Solitalea lacus: one gene and its partner. The protein of the gene in region 1 binds, or shares a complex with, the protein of each later gene. Links are inferred from orthologs where the notes say so. Each region holds a gene or a part of one and is shown on either strand. Other genes may lie near its edges.

Region 1 (6,108 bases):
ATCTCACCAATTTTCAGACCTTTTTCAGTTCCTAAGGCTTTAAAATCGTTTTCTAAATCGGTTGCGTTCCATGATGGAGCCTGCGCAAAAACTGTAATTAACGAGTTGAAGAACCCTGTTTTTTCATCAGTCCATTTAGGTTTAATGCCGTCCAATTCTAAAGTATGCGGGCGACGGAAGAAGAAAGAGGCCTGCTGCCAAAAATCGGGCAATAACACGCAACGGTCTTTTACAAGTGCAGTTACTTTATCCAGGTAATCAACATTGGTAACAGGGACTCCATTGGAATTTAATATTTGTTGAAAATAAGGTCTTAATTCCGTTGTATCGGCTTTCTTAATCCACTCAGCATTGAACCATTTGGCTTTTTCAAAGTCGAATTTAGCGCCGGCTTTTGCAACGCGTTCAATGGAGAATTTCTCAATCATTTCATTTAATGAGAAAAGCTCTTGGTCTGTGCCATCATTCCAACCAAGCATTACCAAAAGGTTGATAAATGCTTCAGGAAGGAAACCCAACTCTCTAAAACCTTTAGTCAAATCGCCCGATTTAGGGTCGGTCCAGTTCATGGCGTAAACGGGGAATCCTAAACGGTCACCATCACGTTTACTCAGTTTACCATTCCCATCAGGTTTTAAAATCAACGGTAAATGTGCCCATAAAGGCATTTCTGATTCCCATCCTAAATATTTCCAAAGTAAAATATGCACTGGAGCAGATGGCAACCACTCCTCTCCTCTAAATGCATGTGATATCTTCATTAAATAATCATCAACCACAACAGCAAGGTGGTACGTCGGCATTCCATCTGCTTTTAATAATACTTTATCGTCAACCAAATTTGTATCGAAACTCACTTCTCCCCTGATCATATCATTGAAAGTTACAGTCTCATTTGCTGGCATTTTAATTCGTATCACATGTGGTACGCCTTGCTCAATGAGAGAAGCAACTTCACTTGGAGAAAGTGAAAGTGAGTTGCGCATTTGATTCCGGAATTCATGGCCATACTGGAAATTTGGAATAGTTTCCCTTTTAGCTGTAAGCTCATCCGTAGTATCAAAGGCATAGTATGCAAAGCCTGCATTTATTAATTGCTCGGCATATTGGCGATAGATAGGTTTGCGTTCGCTTTGGCGGTATGGTGCAAATGGGCCTCCAACTTGAGGACTTTCATCGGGATTCAAACCACACCATTTTAAGCATTCAACAATATATTCTTCTGCTCCCTCTACATAACGGGTTTGGTCAGTGTCTTCAATGCGTAATATGAAATCGCCACCATGATGTTTGGCGAATAAATAATTAAACAAAACCGTGCGCACTCCGCCTAGGTGCAAGCCTCCTGTTGGACTTGGCGCAAAACGAACTCTTACTTTATTTGCCATAAATTTTTATGAGGTGAAAGACATATGCAGATAGGCCTGCCTTTCGGTTTCAAACTGGTGGCAAATATACCGTAAATTATCATGTTGGCGTTTTACAAAGAGGTGCAAATTGTAATTATAGCATTTGAATAAAGAAATAGTTGATACGTCAATTAAAAATTGCTGTTTTTAAGTTGTACTTCACGCAGGTTTTGTAATTTGGCATGAATGAGAATGGATCTTTATAGTCAGAAAAGACGCTGGAAGTTATTGCTATTGATTTTCGCACTTTCCATAGGTGCTATTTCACTTGTTTATACAAATTATTTGGTGAGTATGATGGCTGAAAGCGAGCGAAGGAATGCAGAGTTATGGGCATTTAGTACGAAGCTTAAAAGCGAGGTTGATGATGAGCACTTTCTTGATTTTTTAACTGATGTTCAAAACAAATACGCTCAAATTCCTGCAATTCTTGCTGATTCGGAGGACAAGATTCTTGCGTATAAAGAACTGGATAGTACTAAAACAAATAACCCAAATGATAAGTCGCGCACATATGATCCTTTATATTTTCGTGAACAATTGGAAGTCATGAAGGATCAACACCCCCCTATAAACATAAAGATTGCCACTGGAGAGCAACTCTTTGTATATTATAAAGATTCGCAGTTGTTGACTTCATTGAAATATTATCCATATCGGCAGTTATCCGGTATAACAGTGTTCTTAATCCTGGCTTACCTTGCTTTTAGTTCTTCTCGGCGTTCTGAACAAAACCAGGTTTGGGTTGGAATGGCTAAAGAAACGGCACATCAGCTGGGTACTCCTATTTCTTCAATAATGGCATGGATTGAAATTTTGAAAGAAAAATATGGTCATAAGGATGCAGAATTACTGGATGAAATGGAGAATGATGTCATGCGTCTTGAAATTATTGCCGAACGTTTCTCTAAAATAGGTTCAGCGCCAGTTTTAGAAAAACATAACGTAAAAGAAGTGGTGCGCAATTTTATTAACTACCTTGAGAAGCGGATTACTAAGAAAATCAAGTTTGAAGTAAACGGAGATTCGATAGAGGCCGAATTAAGTGTGCCTCTTTTTGAATGGGTAATTGAGAATTTGTGTAAGAATGCTGTTAATGCCATCGGAACAAATGAAGGGAAGATATCACTCAACGTTTCTCAAAACAAAACTCACGTTTACATAGATGTGACAGATACCGGAACGGGTATTCCAAAGTCTAAATTTGAAACCGTATTCCAGCCTGGATACACTACTCGCAAACGTGGATGGGGACTTGGATTATCGCTAACCCGACGCATTGTTGAAAATTATCATAAAGGCCAGGTGTTTGTTAAGGATTCAGAGCTTGGCAAAGGCACCACTTTCAGGGTGATATTAAATGCAGGGAAGAAGGTAGCTTAACTTTAACCTAAGGTTTTTTATTTTTGATGCAAGAAATTTAGCCGTTCAACACTAATGCTGCAATCACAATCAATTAAAATCGATAATATAAACGCCTTGCCTGATGCTGCCCAACAACTGATAGTTTTTGCAGGTGCTGACAGGGTAATTATTTTTAATGGAGACTTAGGAGCCGGAAAAACTACATTTATCAAAGAAGTTTGTAAAGAATTAGGAGTTGAAGAAATAGTTTCGAGTCCTACGTTTTCATTGGTTAATCAGTATGACGCAGATCATTCTGTAGTTTATCATTTCGACTTTTACCGGCTAAAAAATGAAATGGAAGCGCTTGATATGGGATATGAAGAATATTTTTATAGCGGTAATTACTGTTTTGTTGAGTGGCCCTCAAAAATTCCTAACCTGTTGCCGGAAAACTACACGGAGGTGGTTATCACCGAGATGGAAAATGGAGCAAGGGAATTAAGTTTTATTAAACACACTATTTAATATAGCCGAAATTGGTTTGACTTCATCACTGAGCGAACTAACTATGGGCTTAAATCTAAATTCTTAATTTACGAAACTCATCGCATCTTATAATTTGTTATTTTTGAAAATTAAGGCATTTTAATCAAAAGATAGTTAATGAGTTCTACAGCCATGCAAGGATTTAGTGAAGTTGCAAAACAGGCATTAATGCAACCTCAGGAATCGTTACAAAAACCGAAACATAAAAAACAGGAACTTGTTATTGCCATTCCTCGTGAAACCTCTTTTCAGGAAAAGCGCATTGCTATTACTCCCTCTTCAGTTGAGGTTCTGGTAAGTAATGGGCATGAGGTACATGTAGAAGCAGGCGCTGGAGAAGGTGCTCGTTTTTCTGATAAGAAATACAGCGATGCCGGAGCCAAAATCATCTATGATCGAACGGCATTGTTTCAGTCGGACATTCTAATGAAAGTGGCGCCGCCTTCAATGGCTGAAATTGAGCTAATGAAGCCAGGGCAAACTCTGATTTCAGCTCTAAACCTAGCAAGTCTGAAAGATGAAACTATCAAAGCGTTGATGAATAAAAAACTTACAGCGCTGGGATATGAATATTTGAAAGACGAAGACGGAAGCTTTATGGTAGTTCGTTCCATGAGTGAAATTGTGGGGAACACAGCTATTTTAATTGCTGCTGAGTATTTGAGCAATAGCAAACATGGTAAGGGTATGATGTTTGGCGGTGTTACCGGAATTCCATCAACTGAGGTTGTAATTTTGGGCGCAGGAACTGTTGGAGAATTTGCAGCTCGTGCGGCATTGGCTTTGGGTTGCGAAGTAAAAGTATTTGATGACTCATTGTATCGCTTGCGCCGTTTACTAAGTAGTTTGAACCAAAGGGTGTTTACTTCTGTTATTCAACCTAAGGTACTGCTTAAGGCATTAAAAACTTGCGATGTGGCTATTGGAGCAATCAGAGCTAAAAACGGTTCAGTGCCTTGTGTGGTAAGCGAGGAGATGGTGGCTCAAATGCCGGCTGATTCAATAGTTATTGATGTAAGTATTGACCAGGGTGGATGTTTTGAAACCTCGCATGTTACCAATCATGACAATCCGGTTTTCCTCAAGAATAACGTGATTCACTATGGTGTTCCTAATATTGCATCAAGGGTTGCACGCACGGCGTCCTATGCACTTACCAATATCTTTACTCCTATTTTAACAGATATTGGCGATCATGGAGGTATAAAGAATATGCTGTGGAATAAAGCAGGTGTACGTCATGGCGTATATATTTATCAAGGACATTTGACCAACAAATATTTAGGAGAGCAGTTTAACCTGCCATTTAAAGATCTGGACCTGCTTGTTGCTGCACAAGTGTAACTGTTTACGTTAGGCCTATGAAATTTAAGCTTTTACTTACATTATTCTCCATAGGGTTAGGAAGTGTGTACAGTCAATCTGTTCAGCCTAATAAATATGGGTTGAAAGTTGTTGCAGATACTGTTTTGTATAAACAGGAGTTGAAAATTGATTCGAACAAAGCCTTAATAGACTTGAAAAAAGTTATTCCCAATATTGCACTCGATATACGTTATGCATCTGCCAATAACTTTATGGGAGAGAAGATGTATAGCACTGCTGCAGCATTTGCTCGTTTACCGGTAGCAAAAGCCTTGCAAAATGTTCAGAGGGAGCTGGGTAGCAAAGGTTTGGGGTTGAAAGTTTTTGATGCATATCGCCCTTATACTGTAACGGTTGCTTTTTACGAAAAACAAAAAGATTCAGTCTTTGTGGCTGCCCCTTGGAAAGGCTCAAGGCATAATCGAGGGTGCGCCGTCGACCTGACAGTTATCAACTTAAAGACTGGCAAAGAGCTAAAAATGCCAACACCATTTGACGATTTTACTGAAAAGGCCCATTCGGAATATAAAAACCTCTCGAAGAAAGTGCTTAAAAACCGGGAAATGCTTAAAGAAATTATGTCAAAAAACGGTTTTACAGTTTATAAGGAAGAATGGTGGCATTATGATTTTAATGGCTGGAAGGACTTTGAGTTGACAGATATAAGTTTTGAAGACCTACAAAGGTTTCAGTAAAATATTTAAGTGACTGGCTAAAAATTTAACATCTTCCTCAGTGTGGCAGCTGTTAAGTACTACCCGGGTTATCAATTTACTTTGAAGAGTTGGATATGGAAATGAAGAGATGATAATTTTGTCTGTCAGCAGTTGTGGTGCAACAGAAGTGTTTTCAATATAAAAGACCGGCAAATCCTCGGAGATAAATTTATCTCTGATAGGTTCAGTTAAAATTCTGAATAATTCTGTCAGGTGGGTTAATGTCTTGCGTTGACTAGTGTAAATTTTTTCACTCTTTATAAAGGCATGTAAGTAAGCCGGAATAGGAGGTGAGCTTGCCCCGAAAATCCCTTCAGCTCTAATTTTATTTATGCGATCAGTTGTGCCTGCAATTAGTCCAGCTGGGACACCAAGAGCTTTCCCCATTGAAGTAACCATTATAAGCTCAATGTTAGCTTTCTGAGGTAATTTAGGCCAATGACCTTCCCCTTTTTCTCCAAGTAAGCCAAATCCATGCGAGTCATCGATGACTACTATTAGTTTTAGGTCTGTTGGAAGTTGGCTTAACCAGCTAAGATCATATCGCTTTGCATGAAGAATATTTATTGTATCTAAAAAGATTACGGCTTCAGGGAATTTGTGCCTATGGAGCTCTTCTAAAACATGTGTTGTCCATTGTTCATAAGAATGAGACCGAGAGTGATAGTTCTGAGGTTTCAGAGCAGGATGTATTCCGGGGGCAATAAATAAATGAGCATGCTCTT
Region 2 (4,521 bases), 570 kb from region 1 along the record:
GTTTTTTATTGCAGGTGCAAAGTATGCAATGTCTTTAAAGTCAACATGGGTTTTGCTAAAATTGGCATCCATATAAACCTTGTCAACAAAGTCATTGAAATCACTAATCTTTTTATATCTGAATGCAAGATATTTACTGATTCTACTATTTGGAGTTATAATCTTCAAGTTATTGATTTCAATTTCCTTAGGAGTATACTTAACCCGGCCTGCTAATTTGTTCAGAACAAATCCACACTTTTCATTTGCACTTAAATTCTTTAAATCAGCTAATATTACATCACCATCAATACTTACGTTTTCAGCTTGTAGATTTACCTTTGATGCTCTGATATCGGCATAATCCATGCCTCGTGCCTTTCCTGCATTTTTCTCATCAAAATAGATAAAGGTCAGATTCTTGATATCAATTGAGTTAACCCAAAATTCAAAGGGTTTTGTCGGGACTTTTTTAGTGGTATCGGGTGTTCCACTAAAGTAATTGATAAGGAAACTTAGGTTAGAAGTATTGTTTTTGAAGTCCTTATATGCAAAATGAGCATCATAAAGCTTAAGGTCATCAACTAATATTTTTCGTCCTTTGATATTAAGCTTATTTAAGTCGATCTCAATTAGTCCGGAATACAATAAAGTATCCTTCCTTAGATCTTCAATGTAAAGACCTTCAATAACCACCGATTTTACGAACTTGATATAAAGCCCCTTAATTTCAACACGGGTTTTGAGTTCTTTTGTTAGATATTCGGCACCATACTGAGCAGCTTTGGTTTGAAACCACTTGGTTTGGCCGGCAAAATACAATACCACCAGCAAGATAATAACCAAGCTGAACAAGTATAAAAGCGTTTTGCCTAATATTTTAATAACTTTGCCGATATCTCTTTGTATTATTCTTTAATTATTGAAATAATTATGCCAGTGATCTTAGGAATTGAATCATCATGTGATGAAACATCAGCATCCGTTTGTGTTGATGGTCAAATTTTATCTAATGTGATTGCCAATCAAACTGTTCATGAAGCATTTGGTGGTGTAGTACCCGAACTGGCTTCCCGTGTTCACCAACAAAACATCATTCCCGCTGTCCATAAGGCGATAAGCGACGCTAAAATAAGCAAAAAAGATATAAATGCAGTGGCTTTTACACGCGGTCCGGGCCTTTTAGGCTCTCTTTTGGTGGGCACATCTTTTGCAAAATCTTTCGCCTTGGGGTTAAATATTCCCCTTATCGATGTAAATCATATGCAGGCTCATATTTTGGCTCATTTTATCGATGATCCCAAGCCTCAATTCCCATTTTTATGCCTCACTGTTTCAGGAGGACATACGCAAATAGTTAAAGTAAACGACTATTTTGACATGGAACTCATTGGCCAAACTACCGATGATGCTGCCGGAGAAGCCTTTGATAAGGCAGCTAAGATGTTAGGCTTACCTTATCCCGGCGGGCCATTAATTGACAAGTATGCAAAAGAGGGAAATCCTAATGCTTATCAATTCCCTGAGCCGCAAATTCCTGGGTTAAATTTTAGTTTCAGTGGTTTAAAAACCGCTTTCCTCTATTTTGTAAGAGACAAACAAAAAGAGAACCCAAACTTTTTGGAAGAAAATATGGCCGATGTATGCGCATCAATTCAATACAGGATCATTTCGGTGTTAATTAACAAATTAAAGAAAGCAGTGAAAGAAACGGGGATTAATCAGGTTGCTATTGCAGGAGGTGTTTCAGCAAATTCTGGTTTGAGAAATGCATTGCTTGAGGCCGAAAAAAAATGGAAATGGCAAGTATTTATTCCACAATTTCAATACTGCACAGATAATGCTGCCATGATTGCCATAGTGGGCTATCATAAATACTTAAAAGGAGAATTTGTTGGACAAGAAGTAAGTCCTTTAGCTCGTTGGAGTGTTTAATAAGTTAAACTTTCAACTTTGAGTTAGTATCATGACACTCATTTGCGACTACCATTTCCAACTCAATTATCTCATAAAAACTGCAAGCCTTATGAAGTACTCATAAGGCTTGCAGTTTAATAATGATTGGCAGTCTTAATTAAAATTTAACTGAATTCAATCTTGCATCTATCAGCAAGCCTTCAGCTGCCTTAAGGTCATACTTAATTTTCTTCTTCGCCTTAAAACGTAAAACAAACAAATCTTGTGTACCTTTTAAAGTTTCCTTATTGCCAACGTTCACAAAAGTAGGATATAGCCCTTTTTTACCATCGGTATGTAGTCTGTCATTGGTTAAGTTTTCCATCCCTTTCGTGTTTAGCGTTTTAACGCCTACAAACTCATAATCTAACGAATTATAAGGCAATGCAAAACTCAGGGCGTTTACCGCAGAAAGATTTACACCTTTAACCGTAATTTCTATTACTTCATCCTTATTATAGTCCTGTTTTGGGACCCTTAATTCGAGGCGTCCTCCTACTTTTTCTGTTTTAGTGCCATCTATACCCCCTTCCAATTGAGTTGCCACAACAGAGATATCGTAAGCATCAATAATATCGTTTTTATTGATATCACCATTGCTGATATAACCTTCAAAATCAGCATCCCCTTTCTGTAGTCCGGTATAGTTGATGTAAGAAGTTAAGTCATTACCATCAATTAATCGGTCGTTATTAATATCACCCGGTATATAACTTTCTGTTCCAGGTACTTTAAACACATACAATTCTCTGCCCGAACCGAAGCCTCCAACACCACTGGTAACAGCAATTTTGATGTAACGCGCACTTGGCTGACCGCTAAACGTAAATGTTTTTACATCATTATTACCTTTCCAATCAAACGTTCCAGCATTAGTCCATGTTTCTTTGTTATTACTGTAGTAGATGGTGCCTTTTAATAACACACCATTTCTCCCGCCTGTACGAGGCAAGTATTCAAACCTGTCTAACTGATTAATTGATTTTAAATCGAGCACCATATCAAATGGTACTGACTGTCTATCCCACTTGGTATGCCACGTATTACCTTCATCCAAATCAAAAAGATTTTTAATTTCTTCACCTACTTGGTCTGTGGCAGTTGTCTCACCAGAAATACCCTTAATGGCAAATTGCAACGGGTTAGCGGTAGTTGTTGCGCTAAATTGCTCCCAGTTTGAATAACCATCCTTATTTACCGCACGTATCTTAAACGCATACGTAGTTTCAGGAGATAATTCTTCGAATAATAACATGGTATCTTTAATAGTACTATAATTCATGTCATTAAACATTATCTCGTAGTAATCGGCATTAACTACTTTAGTCCAGGTAGACTTTAATGTATATGGCCCACGGTTTTTATCTGTTACTTTTGCATTAAGCGGGGCTGATAATACACCGGTTTGTACACGTTGTTTATTTAAAGGTTCAAATTTAAATCCTTGAATTTCAACAATTGTACCATTAGCGGAGATATCATTTGGGGCTAATTTTACTAAAAACTGTGGATTTTTAGCAATGGTAACTTTCTCAAATTCACTGCCTTTTGTTGCAAATTGATTTAAGTTTGGGGAAGCATTGTAGTAGTAAACATTTTCTGAATTGATAAAATCACTTAATGATTTTGCTTCTGAAAGTTTTAATTTCTGCTGCCCAATTTTTGCAGAAACATCTTTAGGCTTTTCTGTAACATTAATTCTAAGCTCTGTAGCTTTTGATTTTACAAAACCTTCAAAATTACCTTGTGCCGGTTGAATTGAAATAATTGCGTTACCCTTATCACCAGTCAGTGTTTCAATTACGGTAGAAACACCAGTACCCCATTTGTAGGCCTCACTTACACCGTCATCATCATACTCTGTAAACGAATTTTTTCCACTGGCATAAATTTCATAAGTACGTATTTTATTGTTGATTTCAGAAACGTTATTGCTTGGATTACTCATTGGAATAATAGCTCCGTTTTTTACGAAAACTGGTAATTTCCATATAGGCGCATCGAAATCATTGATAATTCTGTTCCCTTCATATTTTTCTCCAGTGAAATAATCAATCCATGTTCCCTCAGGCAAATAAATACCATTTCTAATATCATTACCTTTTTCATCTGACTTGGTTGCCTGATAAATAGGAGCAATCAAAAAATATGGCCCGTACAAGTACTGATATTTAGTTGCAGCACTATGAGTATACGCATTCGGATACTCAAGGAACATTGCTCTGATTATTGGCAAATCATTTATTGCTTGTTTAGCAATACTATAGGAGTATGGTAAAAGCGCTGATTTTAGCTTTAAATAGTTACGATTAATTGAAGTAGCTGATTCACCAAGAGCTTGCGGGTATTTTTCATTAGCACCCCAACCATCCATATTGAGCTGCATAGGTGTAAAGGTTTTCCATTGGAAATCGCGAATGTTAACTGCTGCATTTCTTCCTCCGAAAATACCATCCATATCTGAAGTGATATTAGGCTGACCGGATAAGCCGGAGCCTATGTAAGTTGGAATATGAAAACGGATATATTCCCAAACACCACCGGTTTGGTCGCCAGTCCAAATAGTAGCATAACGCTGCGTTCCTG

The links.
Region 2: the proteins of tsaE (region 1) and tsaD are in contact, whole or in part, in a crystal structure (PDB 6N9A), measured with the Thermotoga maritima proteins. The link is inferred for Solitalea lacus from one-to-one orthologs. Residues at the interface, in WP_004082108.1 of Thermotoga maritima: Leu37, Gly38, Lys46, Lys57, Val59, Lys60, Ser61, Thr63, Phe64, Thr65, Leu66, Met67, Val69, Pro71, Tyr82, Arg83, Leu84, Asp86, Asp88, Phe89, Asp93, Ile128, Asp130, Glu131, Arg134; in WP_004082750.1 of Thermotoga maritima: Cys10, Asp11, Arg49, His50, Leu82, Gly84, Gly135, Gly136, Glu154, Thr155, Leu156, Asp157, Asp158, Ser159, Glu162, Asp165, Lys166, Arg169, Leu170, Tyr175, Lys213, Thr214, Leu217, Tyr218, Gln221, Arg222, Asn324.

Annotation. Positions count from the first base shown.
Region 1 is NZ_CP091740.1:565,576-571,683, forward strand. What follows is about bases 1,674-4,563. They hold tsaE (tRNA (adenosine(37)-N6)-threonylcarbamoyltransferase complex ATPase subunit type 1 TsaE), read left to right. Parts: upstream 1,674-2,846; coding sequence 2,847-3,281; downstream 3,282-4,563. Other genes in these bases: L2B55_RS02390 (sensor histidine kinase), read left to right, coding at 1,674-2,792; L2B55_RS02400 (alanine dehydrogenase), read left to right, coding at 3,420-4,563. In the rest of the region: gltX (glutamate--tRNA ligase), read right to left, coding at 1-1,388; more of L2B55_RS02390, read left to right, coding at 1,602-1,673; more of L2B55_RS02400, read left to right, coding at 4,564-4,646; L2B55_RS02405 (M15 family metallopeptidase), read left to right, coding at 4,664-5,362; L2B55_RS02410 (aminotransferase class I/II-fold pyridoxal phosphate-dependent enzyme), read right to left, coding at 5,345-6,108. UniProt on the Escherichia coli protein: Required for the formation of a threonylcarbamoyl group on adenosine at position 37 (t(6)A37) in tRNAs that read codons beginning with adenine.
Region 2 is NZ_CP091740.1:1,138,740-1,143,260, reverse strand. What follows is about bases 1-2,913. They hold tsaD (tRNA (adenosine(37)-N6)-threonylcarbamoyltransferase complex transferase subunit TsaD), read left to right. Parts: upstream 1-912; coding sequence 913-1,914; downstream 1,915-2,913. Other genes in these bases: L2B55_RS04865 (TIM-barrel domain-containing protein), read right to left, coding at 2,054-2,913; L2B55_RS04875 (translocation/assembly module TamB domain-containing protein), read right to left, coding at 1-825. In the rest of the region: more of L2B55_RS04865, read right to left, coding at 2,914-4,521.